3 regions of the Kosakonia sp. YIM B13571 genome follow, and region 3 is predicted to be linked to each of the others. Evidence: predicted binding sites of a transcription regulator. Region 3 holds the regulator's gene; each other region holds the start of a gene.

The links. Region 3 encodes CRP, which controls carbon source genes, mostly activating them, when cyclic AMP is high. Its sites were predicted from a motif close to ATGTGANNNNNNTCACAT; they were not measured.
Region 1: rbsD (D-ribose pyranase) is a predicted target of CRP. The motif match lies at 3,123-3,140, and genes of this name have one in related genera.
Region 2: deoC (deoxyribose-phosphate aldolase) is a predicted target of CRP. The motif match lies at 1,759-1,776, and genes of this name have one in related genera.

What each region holds. Positions count from the first base shown of each region.
Region 1 is NZ_JBHZPL010000004.1:497,098-502,383, forward strand. It holds gene ravA (ATPase RavA) at 1-927, opposite strand, end outside; gene kup (low affinity potassium transporter Kup) at 1,151-3,019, shown strand; gene rbsD (D-ribose pyranase) at 3,224-3,643, shown strand; gene rbsA (ribose ABC transporter ATP-binding protein RbsA) at 3,651-5,156, shown strand; gene rbsC (ribose ABC transporter permease) at 5,162-5,286, shown strand, end outside.
Region 2 is NZ_JBHZPL010000005.1:101,520-106,805, reverse strand. It holds gene deoA (thymidine phosphorylase) at 1-780, opposite strand, end outside; gene deoC (deoxyribose-phosphate aldolase) at 854-1,633, opposite strand; gene ACFX4O_RS14475 (YjjI family glycine radical enzyme) at 1,888-3,438, shown strand; gene ACFX4O_RS14470 (YjjW family glycine radical enzyme activase) at 3,410-4,273, shown strand; gene ACFX4O_RS14465 (TatD family hydrolase) at 4,262-5,044, opposite strand; gene ACFX4O_RS14460 (patatin family protein) at 5,041-5,286, opposite strand, start outside.
Region 3 is NZ_JBHZPL010000004.1:25,321-30,606, reverse strand. It holds gene ACFX4O_RS11730 (aspartate aminotransferase family protein) at 1-899, shown strand, start outside; gene ACFX4O_RS11725 (YccS/YhfK family putative transporter) at 889-2,967, opposite strand; gene crp (cAMP-activated global transcriptional regulator CRP) at 3,014-3,646, opposite strand; gene ACFX4O_RS11715 (OsmC family protein) at 3,951-4,355, shown strand; gene ACFX4O_RS11710 (phosphoribulokinase) at 4,398-5,267, opposite strand.

The DNA.
Region 1 (5,286 bases), 470 kb from region 3:
TTGTTGCCAGGCGTGCCCGGTCATCAATATTTCCAACTGTTGTTGCAGCAAGCGCATGCCTTCGGCGTCGTGCCACAGGCAATCTTTCAGCAGGATTAAATCAATCGGCGCGACTGCATCGCGGCCGCTGAAAAAGGCGCTGGATTGCAACAGGCGGATGGCCTTTTTCCAGCGACGATCGGAAACATACGGCGCGTTCGGCAGCGCATCAAGTTGCTGGCGTAACGTATAAATAAGCTCAAAGACATTATCCGGCAGTTTGACCTTACTGATCTCCTGTTGCCAGTTGGCGTACTCTTCATCGGTGATTTGCAATTCTACAGGCACCGGGTTGTCGTTCTCATCCTGTTGGCTAATCAGCATCGAGCGGAAGTTGCCCTTTTCCTGCACTTTGTCCAGCCACAGCCGAATCAGCATGCGGTCATACAGCGCTTCAAGGCTGTTGTCCGCTTCCGGCAGTTCGTTAGAAGCGGCCACCAGCAAACGCATGGGGATTTTCTCTTCGCTGGCACCATTTCGAAAACGCCGTTCATTAATCGCGGTCAGCAGGGTGTTGAGAATGGCGGGACCTGCTTTCCAGATTTCATCCAGAAAGACAATTTCGGCTTCCGGTAAATAGCCGCTGGTTAAGCGCTCGTAGCGCCCTTCATCTTTCAATGCCTGGATGGAAAGCGGGCCAAACACCTCTTCCGGCGTGGAGAAACGGGTCATCAAATATTCGAAGGCGCGGGCATGTTTGAAGGCAAATTTCAGGCGGCGAGCAATCAGGCTTTTGGCTATACCCGGCGGACCTAAAAGAAACACACTCTCACCGCTTAGTGCCGCCAGCAAACAAAGGCGAATGGCGTGGCTGCGCTCAAAAAGCCCTTTTTCCAGCGCGCTGCTTAAACGGGAAATTCTTTCTGCTAATAAATGTGAGTGAGCCATAATAGATTTGCGTCCTTTCGCCGTGTTATCCGGCTTGCAAAAGCGAGTATAGACGTTCCTGAAAGGGCTTGTAATAGACTGAAGAACGGCTTTATTTTCTTTGCGCCAGATTAATGTGGCCGCATTTAGGGGTACGATTTCATAAATAATCGTGCATACTGTGCGCTTTTTGTGGGCCAAGGGACTAAGCACACATTGTGTCATTCAATCAAAAGATTAGTCTATGAGCACTGATAATAAGCAATCATTACCAGCGGTTACGCTTGCGGCGATTGGGGTTGTCTACGGTGATATTGGCACCAGCCCACTTTATACACTTCGTGAATGTTTGTCCGGTCAGTTTGGTTTTGGCGTTGAGCGCGATGCCGTGTTTGGTTTTTTGTCGCTCATCTTCTGGCTGCTGATTTTTGTTGTCTCCATTAAGTATCTGACATTCGTCATGCGGGCGGATAACGCCGGTGAAGGCGGGATCTTAACCCTGATGTCGCTGGCCGGGCGCAATACCTCCGCAAGGATGACCTCGGTGCTGGTGATCATGGGGCTGATTGGCGGCAGCTTCTTCTATGGCGAAGTGGTCATAACGCCCGCCATTTCGGTGATGTCGGCAATCGAGGGCCTGGAGATTATCGCGCCTTCGCTCGACGCCTGGATTGTACCGTTGTCGATTGTCGTTTTAACCCTGCTGTTTGCGATTCAGAAACATGGTACGGGGCTGGTGGGGAAGTTGTTTGCCCCCATTATGCTGGCGTGGTTTTTGATTCTGGCGGTGCTCGGTGTGCGCAGCATTATTGCGAACCCTGAAGTGTTGCAAGCGCTAAACCCAATGTGGGCGGTGAACTTCTTCCTGCAATATAAGGCTATCTCTTTTGTGGCGCTGGGCGCGGTAGTGCTGTCCATTACCGGGGTGGAGGCGCTGTATGCGGATATGGGCCACTTCGGTAAGCTGCCGATCCGCGTGGCGTGGTTTATTGTCGTGCTACCGTCGCTGGTGCTGAACTACTTTGGCCAGGGCGCGCTGCTGCTGAAAACGCCGGAAGCGATTAAGAACCCCTTTTTCCTGCTCGCGCCGGAATGGGCGCTGATCCCGATGCTGATTATTTCCACGCTGGCGACGGTTATCGCCTCGCAGGCGGTGATTTCCGGCGTGTTCTCACTGACGCGCCAGGCCGTGCGTCTGGGGTATCTGGCGCCGATGCGCATCATCCATACCTCGGAGATGGAATCCGGGCAGATCTATATCCCGTTCATTAACTGGCTGCTCTACTTTGCGGTGGTGCTGGTTATTGTCAGCTTCGAACACTCGAGTAACCTGGCGGCAGCGTACGGGATCGCCGTAACGGGCACCATGGTGCTGACCTCGATTCTCTCCACCACGGTGGCGCGCAAAAACTGGCACTGGAACAAAGTGCTGGTGGGACTGCTTCTGCTCCTATTCCTTTCTATCGATGTGCCGTTGTTCTCGGCGAACCTCGACAAAATCGTCTCCGGTGGTTGGTTACCATTAACCCTTGGGCTGGTGATGTTCCTGGTGATGACCACCTGGAAGAGCGAGCGTTTCCGCCTGCTGCGCCGTATGCATGAACACGGTAACTCTCTGGAGGCAATGATTGCTTCGCTGGAGAAATCGCCGCCGGTGCGCGTACCGGGCACAGCGGTGTATATGTCGCGTGCGCTGAATGTTATCCCGTTTGCCATGATGCATAACCTGAAGCACAACAAGGTGCTGCATGAGCGCGTGATCCTGCTGACGCTGCGTACTGAAGATGCGCCTTATGTGCACAATGTGCGCCGCGTGCAGATTGAGCAATTGTCGCCGACCTTCTGGCGTGTGGTGGCAAGCTACGGCTGGCGTGAAACGCCAAATGTGGAAGAAGTGTTCCACCGTTGCGGGCTGGAAGGGTTGAACTGCCGCATGATGGAGACCTCGTTCTTTATGTCGCATGAGTCGTTGATTGTGGGCAAACGGCCTTGGTATCTGCGCCTGCGCGGCAAACTCTATCTGGTATTGCAACGTAACGCGCTGCGCGCGCCAGATCAGTTTGAGATCCCGCCAAACCGAGTGATAGAACTGGGAACGCAGGTCGAAATTTAGTTCTGATGAAACCCCTCTTTAAGAGGGGTTTTTGCTATTAATTGCTGATGATTTCACTTAAATAAGTAAAGCTGTTTTTTTCATCATTTCGGCAAGCGAAACGTTTCGATATCGATCACACTTCTATAAAGTCAGGATGGTTTTCTGCACATTCTTCGTACTACACTGCATACAGCGAAACGTTTCGCTGATGGAGCGTAAAAAATGAAAAAAGGTCGTGTGCTGAACGCTGACATCTCGTCAGTCATCTCTCGTCTTGGTCATACTGATTCGCTGGTGGTGTGTGATGCCGGGTTGCCGGTGCCGCGTAACACGCAACGTATTGATATGGCATTAACTCAGGGCGTGCCTTCCTTTATGCAAGTACTGGAAGTGGTGACGACGGAAATGCAGGTTGAGTCCGCGATTATCGCCTCGGAGATTAAGCAGCATAATCCGCAGCTCCATGAAACGTTGCTCAAGCATATTGAGCAGCTGCAACAACACCAGGGAAATAGCATCGAAGTGCGGTACGTTACGCACGAGCAATTTAAAAAACACACCGCGGACAGTCATGCGGTGATTCGCAGCGGGGAGTGTTCCCCGTTTGCGAATATCATTCTCTGTGCTGGCGTGACCTTCTGAGGCCATCATGGACGCGTTATTGCAACTCAAAGGCATCGACAAAGCCTTTCCCGGCGTAAAAGCCCTCTCCGGCGCGGCGCTTAATGTTTACTCTGGCCGCGTGATGGCGTTGGTTGGTGAAAACGGTGCCGGCAAATCAACGATGATGAAAGTGCTGACGGGCATCTACACCCGTGATGCCGGTTCGCTGCTGTGGTTGGGCAAAGAAACCACGTTCACCGGGCCGAAATCCTCCCAGGAAGCCGGTATTGGCATCATCCACCAGGAACTGAACCTGATCCCGCAGCTCACCATTGCCGAGAACATCTTCCTCGGTCGTGAGTTTGTGAATCGCTTTGGCAAAATCGACTGGAAAAAGATGTTTGCCGAAGCCGACAAACTGCTGGCTAAGCTGAATCTGCGCTTTAAAAGCGAGCGGCTGGTCGGTGAACTCTCGATTGGCGATCAGCAGATGGTCGAAATCGCTAAAGTGATGAGCTACGAATCGCAGGTCATCATTATGGATGAGCCAACCGATGCCCTGACCGATACCGAAACCGAATCGCTGTTCCGCGTCATCCGCGAGCTGAAATCGCAGGGGCGCGGCATCGTCTATATTTCTCACCGCATGAAAGAGATCTTCGAGATTTGCGATGACGTGACCGTCTTCCGTGACGGGCAATTTATTGCCGAGCGCGAAGTGGCCACGCTAACCGAAGATTCGCTGATCGAGATGATGGTTGGCCGCAAGCTGGAAGATCAATATCCGCGGCTGGATAAAACGCCGGGCGAAATTCGTCTTACCGTCGATAACCTGTGCGGGCCGGGCGTGGAAAATGTCAGTTTTACGCTGCGTAAAGGCGAGATCCTTGGCGTCGCCGGGCTGATGGGCGCGGGACGTACCGAGCTGATGAAGGTGCTGTATGGCGCACTGCCGCGCACCAGCGGCTATGTGACGCTCGACGGCCATGAAGTGATCACCCGCTCACCGCAGGACGGTCTGGCAAACGGTATTGTTTACATTTCAGAAGACCGCAAGCGCGACGGGCTGGTGCTCGGTATGTCGGTTAAAGAGAACATGTCGCTGACCGCGCTGCGTTACTTCAGCCATGCGGGCGGTACGCTGAAACACAAAGATGAGCAGCAGGCGGTAAGTGATTTTATTCGTCTGTTTAATGTGAAAACGCCCTCAATGGAGCAGGCAATCGGTTTGCTCTCCGGCGGGAACCAGCAAAAAGTGGCGATTGCGCGCGGTCTGATGACCCGGCCGAAAGTGCTGATCCTCGACGAGCCGACGCGTGGTGTCGACGTTGGGGCGAAGAAAGAGATTTATCAGTTAATTAACCAGTTTAAGGCCGATGGCCTGAGCATCATTCTTGTCTCCTCCGAAATGCCGGAAGTGTTGGGCATGAGCGATCGCATAATGGTGATGCATGAAGGGCATCTCGGCGGGGAATTCACGCGCGAGCAGGCCACTCAGGAAGTGTTGATGGCTGCCGCTGTGGGCAAGCTTAATCGTGTGAATCAGGAGTAAAAAAGATGACTACCCAGGCTGTTTCTGGTCGCCGTTATTTCACCAAAGCATGGTTGATGGAACAAAAATCGTTGATTGCCCTGCTGGTGCTGATTGCGATTGTTTCGACCATGAGCCCGAACTTTTTTAC
Region 2 (5,286 bases), on a different contig from region 3:
CACCGCTTCACGCACTTCCACCGCGTTACCCGCACTAGAAGCCAGTACCTGGTTCATATCGGTCAGCAGTGCGGTAGTTCGCACGCCGGCGCCGTTGGCAACACCAACAATCGCTTCCGCCAGTTGTTCAGAAAGGGCGTAAGTCGGCATAAATGCACCGCTGCCCACCTTGACATCCATTACCAGCGCATCGAGGCCTTCCGCCAGTTTTTTGGCGAGGATCGATGCCGTAATTAGCGGAATGGAGTCCACCGTCGCGGTGATATCGCGCGTGGCGTAGAAACGTTTATCCGCTGGAGCCAGCGAATTGGTCTGGCCGATAATCGCCACACCGACATCCTTAATAATCTCGCGAAAGCGGTTATCTTCCGGGAAGATATCAAACCCCGGGATCGCCTCCAGTTTGTCGAGCGTGCCGCCAGTATGGCCAAGACCGCGCCCGGAAATCATCGGAATATACCCGCCGCAGGCCGCTACCATCGGGCCGAGCATCAACGAGGTGACATCGCCCACGCCGCCGGTCGAGTGTTTATCCACCACCGGGCCGTTAAGATCGAGCGGTTTCCAGTCCAGAACGGTGCCCGAATCTCGCATCGCCATGGTCAGCGAAACGCGCTCCGGCATCGTCATATCGTGGAAAAAAATGGTCATTGCCAGGGCTGCAATCTGCCCTTCAGAGACGGTGTTATCGCGTATTCCGTTGATAAAGAAACGGATTTCTTCATCACTCAGCGCGAGACCATCGCGTTTTTTTCGAATAATTTCTTGAGCGAGAAACAAGGTAACCCCCTGAGGAATAAAGCCGGAAAATCCATTGACGCCGGGCAGCGATGCACCGCCCGGCAATGACAAATTAATAGCTGCTTGCGCTCTTACCGTCGCCGTGGCCCAACGCTTTCAGCAGGCTTGCCAGCAGGCTGGAGGCGCCAAAACGGTAATGACGGGCATCGGCCCAATCGGCACCAAACAGGTCATCGGCAATCGCCAGGTACTGCTGCGCATCTTCCGCGCTACGTACGCCACCCGCCGGTTTGAAACCGACGGTTTTCTCAACGCCCATATCGCGAATCACTTCCAGCATGATACGCGCGCTTTCCGGGGTTGCGTTTACTGGCACTTTGCCGGTTGAGGTTTTGATAAAATCTGCGCCGGCTTTAATGGCGATTTCAGAGGCTTTACGGATCAGCGCTTCCGTTTTCAGCTCACCGGTTTCAATGATTACTTTCAGCAGCACGTTCGCCGCTGCACAGGCCTCTTTACAGGCTTTCACCAGATCAAAACCCACCTGCTCATTACCGGCGATCAACGCGCGGTACGGGAACACCACATCAACTTCATCCGCGCCGTAAGCAATGGCAGCACGCGTTTCGGCCAGCGCGATGTCGATATCGTCGTTACCATGCGGGAAGTTGGTCACTGTTGCGATACGCACATCCGGTGTACCTTGCGCGTTCAGGGTTTTGCGCGCAATCGGGATAAAACGCGGGTAGATACAGATGGCGGCGGTGTTGCCCACCGGGGTTTTTGCCTGATGACACAGGGCGATGACTTTCTCGTTGGTGTCATCATCATTCAGGGTGGTCAGGTCCATCAATTTCAGCGCACGCAGGCTGCTTGCCGTTAAATCACTCATAGTCTCTCCGACGGCATAATGCCGGTTTTCTGTTCGGGTTTGTTAGTATTTTAACATCAACCCACTTTCACACTTCGACATCCATCACAGTTAATGAAAACCAAATTCACGTTTGCAAAACCATAATGGGACATTGATCAAACTTTTAAATTCACATCAGTAATGATTGTGCTGACAGGGGACGGGATCAAAAGCGACAAACAGCAGGCTCCGTACACTCATCCCCATCTCTCAAGGAAATAAGAGGAACGATGATGTCCCCGTCTGTTGATCCCTCATTGCTGTCACACTGCCAGCAAATTGTTACCAGCCCAACGCTCACGCCAGAACAAAAGCGCCACTTCCTGGCGCTGGAAGCGGAAAACGCCCTGCCCTATCCGGCGTTGTCACAAGCGGCCCGCGCGGCACTTGATGAGGGCGCCATCTGCGATATGTTTGAAGGCCACGCCCCCTACAAACCGCGTTATGTACTGCCGGATTACGCCAAATTTCTCGCTAACGGTTCCGCATGGCTGGAGCTGGAAGGGGCGGAGGATCTTGATGATGCTCTCTCGTTGCTGACAATCCTCTACCACCATGTTCCATCAGTGACATCAATGCCTGTTTATCTCGGCCAGCTTGATGTCCTGCTACAACCATATGTTAGAATTCTAACACAACAGGAAATCGATAGCCGCATAAAACGTTTTTGGCGCTATCTCGACAGGACGCTGCCAGATGCCTTTATGCATGCCAATATTGGCCCATTCGACACCCCCATTACGCGTGCCATTTTGCGTGCGGATGCCGAACTGAAGCAGGTTGCGCCAAACTTAACCTTTATCTATGACCCGGATATTACGCCAGATGATCTGCTGCTGGAGGTGGTGAAAAATATCTGCGAATGCAGTAAACCGCACATCGCTAACGGCCCCGTGCATGATAATATTTTCACAAAAGGCGGCTATGGCATTGTGAGCTGCTACAACTCTCTGCCGCTGGGCGGCGGTGGCAGTACGCTGGTACGTCTCAATCTGAAAGTAATTGCTGAACGTAGCACATCGCTGGAGGATTTTTTCACTCATCAGTTGCCACACTATTGCCAGCAGCAAATGGCAATTATTGATGCCCGCTGCGATTTTCTGTATCAACAATCCGGTTTCTTTGAGCATAGCTTTCTGGTGCAGGAAGGCTTGATTTCTGCCGATCGTTTTGTGCCCATGTTCGGCATGTATGGGCTGGCCGAAGCGGTCAATACGCTTTGCGACAAAGCCGGGCTCACTGCGCGTTACGGCAAAGATGAACAGGCCAACGCACTCGGTTACCGCATCAGTGAACAACTGGCGAACTATGTGGTAAATACGCCGGTAAAACACGGCTGGCGACAGCGGGCCATGCTCCATGCGCAGTCGGGTATCAGCTCCGATACCGATACCACGCCAGGCGCGCGCCTGCCTTATGGCGATGAACCGGATCCGATTACCCATCTGCTCACCGTCGCGCCGCATCACGCTTGGTATCACGCCGGGATCAGCGACATTTTGACCCTTGATGAAACGGTGAAACGTAACCCGCAAGCGGTGGTGCAACTTTGCCTTGGCGCGTTTAAAGCTGGCATGCGCGAATTCACTGCCAACGTGGCGGGAAACGATCTGGTTCGCGTCACCGGTTATATGGTGCGCCTGTCAGATCTCAAGAAATTCCGTGCCGAAGGCTCACGCATCAATACCACCTGGTTGGGTGAAGAGGCGGCGCGTAACACGCATATTCTGGAGCGACAACCCCGCGTGGTCAGCTATGAACAGCAGATGCGCTTTCGTCAGTAAAATCATCCCTTTCTCGTGTGTGGATGGGCCAGGCAGCCGCCTGGCGCTGTTTTTACAGGGCTGCAATATGCGCTGTAAAAGCTGCCATAACCCGTGGACCATCGGTCGCTGCAACCACTGCGGCGGCTGCGTATCGGGCTGCTCGCAACAAGCGCTCTCATTCAGTGGGGGAAAAGTACAATGGAACGCTGCGCGTTGTGAGCAGTGCGACACGTGCCTGCGGATGTGCCCGCAGCAAGCCACGCCGATGGCGCAGCAAATGAGTGTGGAAAACCTTGTGGCGCAGATTCGCAAAGTTGCCCTGTTTATTGAAGGCATCACCGTCAGCGGCGGCGAAGCGACGCTGCAACTGCCCTTCCTGCATGCGTTGTTCTCCGCGCTGCGACGCGATGCACAACTGCGCCATTTGAATTGCCTGGTCGACAGCAACGGCCTGCTCAGCGAAACCGGTTGGCACAAACTGTTACCGGTCTGCGACGGCGCGATGATCGATCTCAAAGCCTGGGGCAATGAGCGGCACCGTTTTCTTACCGGGCGGGATAATAGGCAGGTGAAAGCCAGCATACGGTTACTGGCGGCAGAAAAAAGATTAGCGGAGCTGCGCCTGCTGGTGATCCCGCAACAGAGCGATTATCTGGCGCATATCGATGAGCTGGCAGCCTTTATTCATGAACTCGGCGAGGTGCCGGTGCGGCTAAACGCCTTTCATGCCCATGGTGTTTACGGTGAGGCGCAAACATGGCGCAGCGCCACGCCAGAGGATGTGGAACCGCTCGCTCTGGCGCTAGAGGAACGGGGCGTGAAAACCGTGCTGCGCCCGGCGTTATATCTGTAGAGCAAAGAGCCGCTGCGTATTTTCCAGCAGCGCCTGTGCAATGATATCCGGCGCTTCCGGGCGCAATTCGCACAAAGTGTCGAACACCTGCGCGGCCCGTTCAGGCCGATTGGGCTGCCCCTGAAAACCATTGAGCGGCATGTCTGGCGCATCCGTTTCCAGCAGCAATGCGGAAAGCGGCAACTGTGTCATCACATCACGGGTTTTACTGGCGCGCGGGTAGGTAATGGTGCCGCCCACGCCGATGCAATAGCCCAGTTCAATAAAGCGCTGCGCCTGCTGCAGGCTGCCGGCGAAACCATGCACCACGCCACGGCGGGGTAAATCATGTTTTTTCAAATGCATGGCCAGCTTGTCATGCGTGCGGCGTGAATGGAGGATCACCGGCAAATCAAAGCGTTTTGCCAGTTTTAACTGCGCGTCCAACACCTGCTGTTGGCGCTCAAACTGCGGATCGTCGCGGTAAAGATCAAGACCAATTTCCCCTATCGCCACTACTTTCTCGGGTTTCGCCGCGAGTATCTGTTCGAGCTGTTGCAGGCTGTCGTCGCAGTGCTCTTCAATCACTATCGGGTGTAGCCCGAGCGCGGCATAGAGCGCGGTATGCTGGTGTGCTAAGTGGCAAACGCGCTCAAAATAACGGGCCGCAATGGCCGGCACAATAATGCGCTCTACGCCTGCATCGCCCGCACGGGCGATACTCTCAGCCTCATCGCCGGTAAACGGCGGGAAATCGAAATGACAGTGGGTATCGATAAAGCGGAAACTCACGCCGTATCCTCTTTATTGATAGGTAAATCGTTGGCCTGCACAGTGCTGACCAACGGCGTATCCAGCGCATCGTTAGCCACCGCAGCCGGAGGAACAACACGCGTTGCAGGCGTGATAATCGGTGCGTGGCGCACAAGCGGCGGCGTTTCCGCCAGCAATTTGCCCACCGTCGCCAGGAAATAGCGCCCACACAAACGCCCGATTCTATAATCATCGCGCAACGCCGGTAAACGGCTACCCAG
Region 3 (5,286 bases):
GTACTGAGGCCAACGAAACGGCATTCAAGCTGGCGCGTTTTTATGCATCTACGCGTCACAGCCCATATAAAACAAAAATCATCGCGTTCCATAATGCTTTCCACGGGCGTTCGCTGTTTACCGTAAGCGTGGGCGGCCAACCGAAGTATTCCGATGGCTTTGGCCCGAAACCGGCAGACATTATTCATGTGCCGTTTAACGATCTGCACGCGGTGAAAGCGGTGATGGACGATCACACCTGCGCGGTAGTGGTAGAGCCTATTCAGGGTGAAGGCGGCGTTACTGCCGCCACGCCGGATTTCCTGAAAGGTTTGCGCGAGCTGTGCGATCAGCACAACGCACTGCTGGTATTTGACGAAGTGCAGTGCGGCATGGGCCGCAGCGGAGAGTTGTTTGCTTATATGCATTATGGCGTGACGCCGGATATTCTGACCAGCGCCAAAGCGCTCGGCGGTGGTTTCCCTATCAGCGCGATGCTGACCACGCATGAGATTGCCAGTGTCTTCCACGCCGGTTCACACGGTTCCACCTACGGTGGCAACCCGCTGGCCTGCGCCGTCGCCGGGACCGCATTCGATATTATCAACACGCCGGACGTGCTCAGTGGCGTGAATGAAAAACGTCAGTTGTTCGTTAAGCATTTACAGCAAATCGGCGAGAAATTTGACCTGTTTAGCGACATTCGCGGCATGGGGCTGCTCATTGGTGCTGAGCTTAAACCGCAATATAAAGGCCGCGCGCGCGATTTCCTCTACGCCGCCGCCGATGCGGGTGTAATGGTGCTGAACGCCGGCCCGGACGTCATGCGCTTTGTCCCCTCGCTGGTTATTGACGCGCAGGATATTGAAGAAGGGATGAACCGCTTCGCGGATGCGGTGGCGAAAGTGGTCAACGGTTAAGGCGGCGATTTAGCCAAATGCCGTGATGCGGGCGCTGACGCCATGCTACCGACGAAATGGTGTGCATGGTGTTCAGATGCCCGATAATCCGTTGTAAATGCTGCTCCAGCGTGCTCATTGGCCCGTGCGTTAACGTTTCCGGGGCTTCGAGGATATTCACATCGCCGGATTCTCCCGGCCCGTCATACTCCAGCCGCTGTTGGCAGCGCTGCAGGGCAATTTCGCAGGATTGCAAATAACGTTGCGCCAGTTCCGGCGTCAACATCGTATGTTCGCGCGCCAGTGTCGTCATCGCATTGATATGCTCAACGATAAATTGGCTGTGCGTTACCCACAGTTTCATATCTTCCAGATAACGCGTATTAAATCCCGGTTCCTGCATGGCCTGGTTTAGCGAGTTAAACAGGGCGTTATGCGCCTGGTTTACGCGCATACGTTGCCAGGCAAGCGGTGTTGGCTCTGGGTTATCGCTTAGGATCAGGCGAATCGCTTCCTGATCCGTTTCCAGCGCATCATGCGCATTCTGACGCAGCAAGCCACTTTGCCACTGCGGCCACAGCCAGACCATGCCGCCGAAGGCAATCAGGCAACCAATCAACGTATCAATAAGCCGGGCGACGATAAACTCCTCACCATTTAGCGTCAGCAACTGCAAGGTGTAGACGGCGGTAATGGTAAAACCCACCATCGCCCAGCCGTAGTTTTTCCGAATAATGAGATAACTGACCAGCGTAATCATCAGCATCGCGGCCAGCGTAAAACCGAGCGGAACATGAAAGTGCAGCGTTGCCCCCGCAATTACCAGCCCCGCAAGGGTTCCCGCCGCCCGGTGGACAATGCGAACGCGCGTTGCGCCATAACCGTTTTGCGTGACAAACATCACCGTCATCATGATCCAGTAGGGTTTCGGTAAATGCAGGGCGCTGCCCATCAGGCTGGCGATGCTGAGCATTACGCTTATCCGCGCGGCATTACGCAGCGCTGCGGATTTCAGTGATAAATAACTTTTCAGGGCTGGCAAAAGGGGTAAGCGCCGCTGCTTTTCCGCCATCAGATCGCGGGCATAGAGCGGGCGCTGAGTGCGCAAGACGCGAGCGATACGGCTAAAATGCCAGGCGCAGAATTGCCCGACCGGGTTATCCGGGTGCTGGCGGGCGATTTTTTCCAGCGCGCCGATCTGCTTATCCATGTTGAAGCGAGTAGGGTAGCGATGGTAGAGAATGTCATCAGCCAGGATGCGCAAGCGAGCGGCGACCGTCTGCGCATTCCAGCGGATCACCTGCTCGGCGTGGGTTTGTTCCACCAGTTTTTGCACTTCTTCCGGCTGGTGCAAACTCACCGAAATGTGCTCTTGTAGATCCAGCGCTACCTGGAAAACCCGCAGTAGCCGTTTGTAATCGTTGTGCTTATTGGCGGCCAGCATATGCAGCTGTTGATAGCTCTGGCTTATCATATCCACCGCCTTTTGCTGGCGGGCGAGCAACGGCGGCAGCGCTTTTTCCGGGTCGGCGTGCTGCGTCAGCAGGCTGTATTTCGCCTCGCAGTAATCCGCCAGTTGCCGGTAGAGCAGGCTGAGAGATTCGCGCAGTGGTTGCTCTCGCCACATCCAGAACCAGAACCAGTTGAACAGCCCGTACCACAGCGTGCCCAGCGCATAGATAAGCAGCGGCTCCCATACCGGCATATTACCGGCAAGGCTGAGCGTAAAGATGGCGGCAATGAGCGAAGCCGGGAGCAGGCGACCGTGCAGCGCGCTAATTTCGGCGGTCACGCCTAAAACCAGCGTCAGCCCAGTGAGGATCAACGGCAATGGAAGATCTTTCGCCAGCAATAATTGAACCGCCAGGCTGCTGCCAGCAAACAAGCTTCCGCCAATGATCAGGCGCTTGAAAAAACGTTTATGTGGCGTATCAAGCCCGGCGATGTTGCAGCAGGCGGGAACGAGGGAAAACAGCAGACCTTGTTGCAGATGGCCGGTAACCAGACCAATGGCCACAGGCAAACATAACACCAGCGTCTGTCGCAGTGCGTAGTTGATTTCGGGATGATAAATCAGCCTGCGCCACATGAGGGAAGAAAAACGACGCAGCGCGTAAGCTGCGCCGTTTTACAGATTAACGCGTTCCGTATACGACGATGGTTTTACCGTGGGCGGAGATCAGATTCTGATCTTCGAGCATTTTGAGAATGCGGCCCACTGTTTCACGGGAACAACCGACGATCTGACCAATTTCCTGGCGAGTAATTTTAATTTGCATGCCGTCCGGGTGGGTCATTGCGTCTGGCTGTTTCGCCAGATTTAATAGCGTTTGCGCGATACGGCCGGTTACGTCAAGGAAGGCAAGGTTGCCCACTTTTTCTGAAGTGACCTGCAGGCGACGCGCCATTTGTGAGGAAAGACGCATCAGGATATCCGGGTTAACCTGGATTAACTGACGGAATTTTTTGTAGGAGATTTCAGCCACTTCACAAGCAGTTTTAGCGCGTACCCATGCACTGCGCTCCTGACCCTCTTCGAACAGGCCCAGTTCACCGATAAAATCTCCCTGGTTCAGGTAAGAGAGGATCATCTCTTTACCTTCTTCATCCTTGATCAGCACTGCCACTGAGCCTTTAACGATGTAATACAGCGTTTCCGCTTTTTCACCCTGGTGAATCAGCGTGCTCTTCGACGGGTACTTATGAATGTGGCAATGAGACAAGAACCATTCAAGCGTCGGGTCTGTTTGTGGTTTGCCAAGCACCATGCGCGATTATCCTCTGTTATAAGCTGTCTCAGACACAGGATGAGCCCCTACGTCTGGGGTTGCAATCTAAGCTTCCCGCATCCTGGGAAGCGGACCGTCAGCGTCATCTGCGGTCTCTAAAGTATGATGTCATGCATACATGCGTAACATCCATTTATCTCTGTAGCATCCAGAGTGTTTTAGCATAGCTTTTACCGCCTGTCTCCTGGTGTCTCGCTTCAGCATGACGCAGGTCGCCTTCCGTTGCGAGTTTTGTTATGTACGCGTAATCTGTAAAGAAAATTGCCACTCCGGAGTGAAGAAAATGCAGGCACGTGTGAAATGGGTTGAAGGGTTAACGTTCCTTGGTGAGTCCGCATCGGGTCACCAAATCCTGATGGACGGCAACTCCGGCGACAAAGCGCCAAGCCCGATGGAAATGGTGCTGATGGCGGCGGGCGGATGCAGTGCCATCGATGTGGTTTCTATTTTGCAAAAAGGGCGTCATGACGTGACCGACTGCGAAGTGAAGCTGACCTCAGAGCGTCGCGAAGAAGCGCCGCGCCTGTTTACCCACATCAATTTGCACTTTATCGTCACCGGAAAAGATCTGAAGGATGCGGCGGTTTCCCGCGCGGTGGATTTATCCGCGGAGAAGTATTGCTCCGTGGCCTTGATGCTCGAAAAAGCGGTGAACATCACCCACTCTTACGAAGTTATCGAAGCCTGATGCGAAAAGCCCGGCGGCGCGTTGCTTACCGGGCTTTCTACATTATTTGATCTTTTTGCCTTCCATCAGCCGTTGCACCAGCGGCGTCATAATCAACTCCATCGCCAGCCCCATTTTCCCGCCAGGCACCACCAGCGTATCCATATGCGAGATAAACGAGCCTTGCAGCATCGCCAGTAACCACGGGTAATCAATCCCTTCCAGATTACGGAAGTGGATCACCACAAAACTCTCGTCAAGCGAGGGAATGCCTTTCGCCGCAAAGGGATTGGAGGTATCCACCGTTGGCACGCGCTGGAAGTTGATGTGCGTACGGGAAAACTGCGGCGTAATAAAATTGATGTAATCCTCCATCGAGCGCACGACAGAATCCATCACCGCTTCACGCGAATGCCCGCGCTCGCTGGTATCGCGGACAAGCTTTTGAATCCATTCCAGATTGACGATCGGCACTACGCCCACCAGCAAATCCACATGCTTTGCGACATCGTTTTGCGGGGTCACTACACCGCCGTGCAGACCTTCATAAAACAGCACATCGGTCGGCTCAGGCAGCGGTTGCCAGGGTGTAAACGTGCCCGGTACCTGGTTCCAGGGAACGGCTTCATCGTAGGTGTGCAGGTATTTGCGCGCCTGGCCTTTGCCAGTTTGACCATATTCGCTAAACGTCTGTTCCAGCAGGCCAAAGTCATTGGCTTCCGGGCCAAAATAGCTGATATGCCGCCCAAGATCGCGGGCCTTGCGGATAGCCATATCCATTTCCGGGCGGGTATAGCGATGGAAACTGTCACCTTCCACTTCTGCCGCGTGCATATTGAGCTGAGCGAAGATTTTACGAAAGGCGAGGCTGGTGGTGGTGGTTCCCGCGCCGCTGGAGCCTGTAACGGCGATAACCGGATGTTTGGCGGACATAGCAACTCCCTGAATTAAC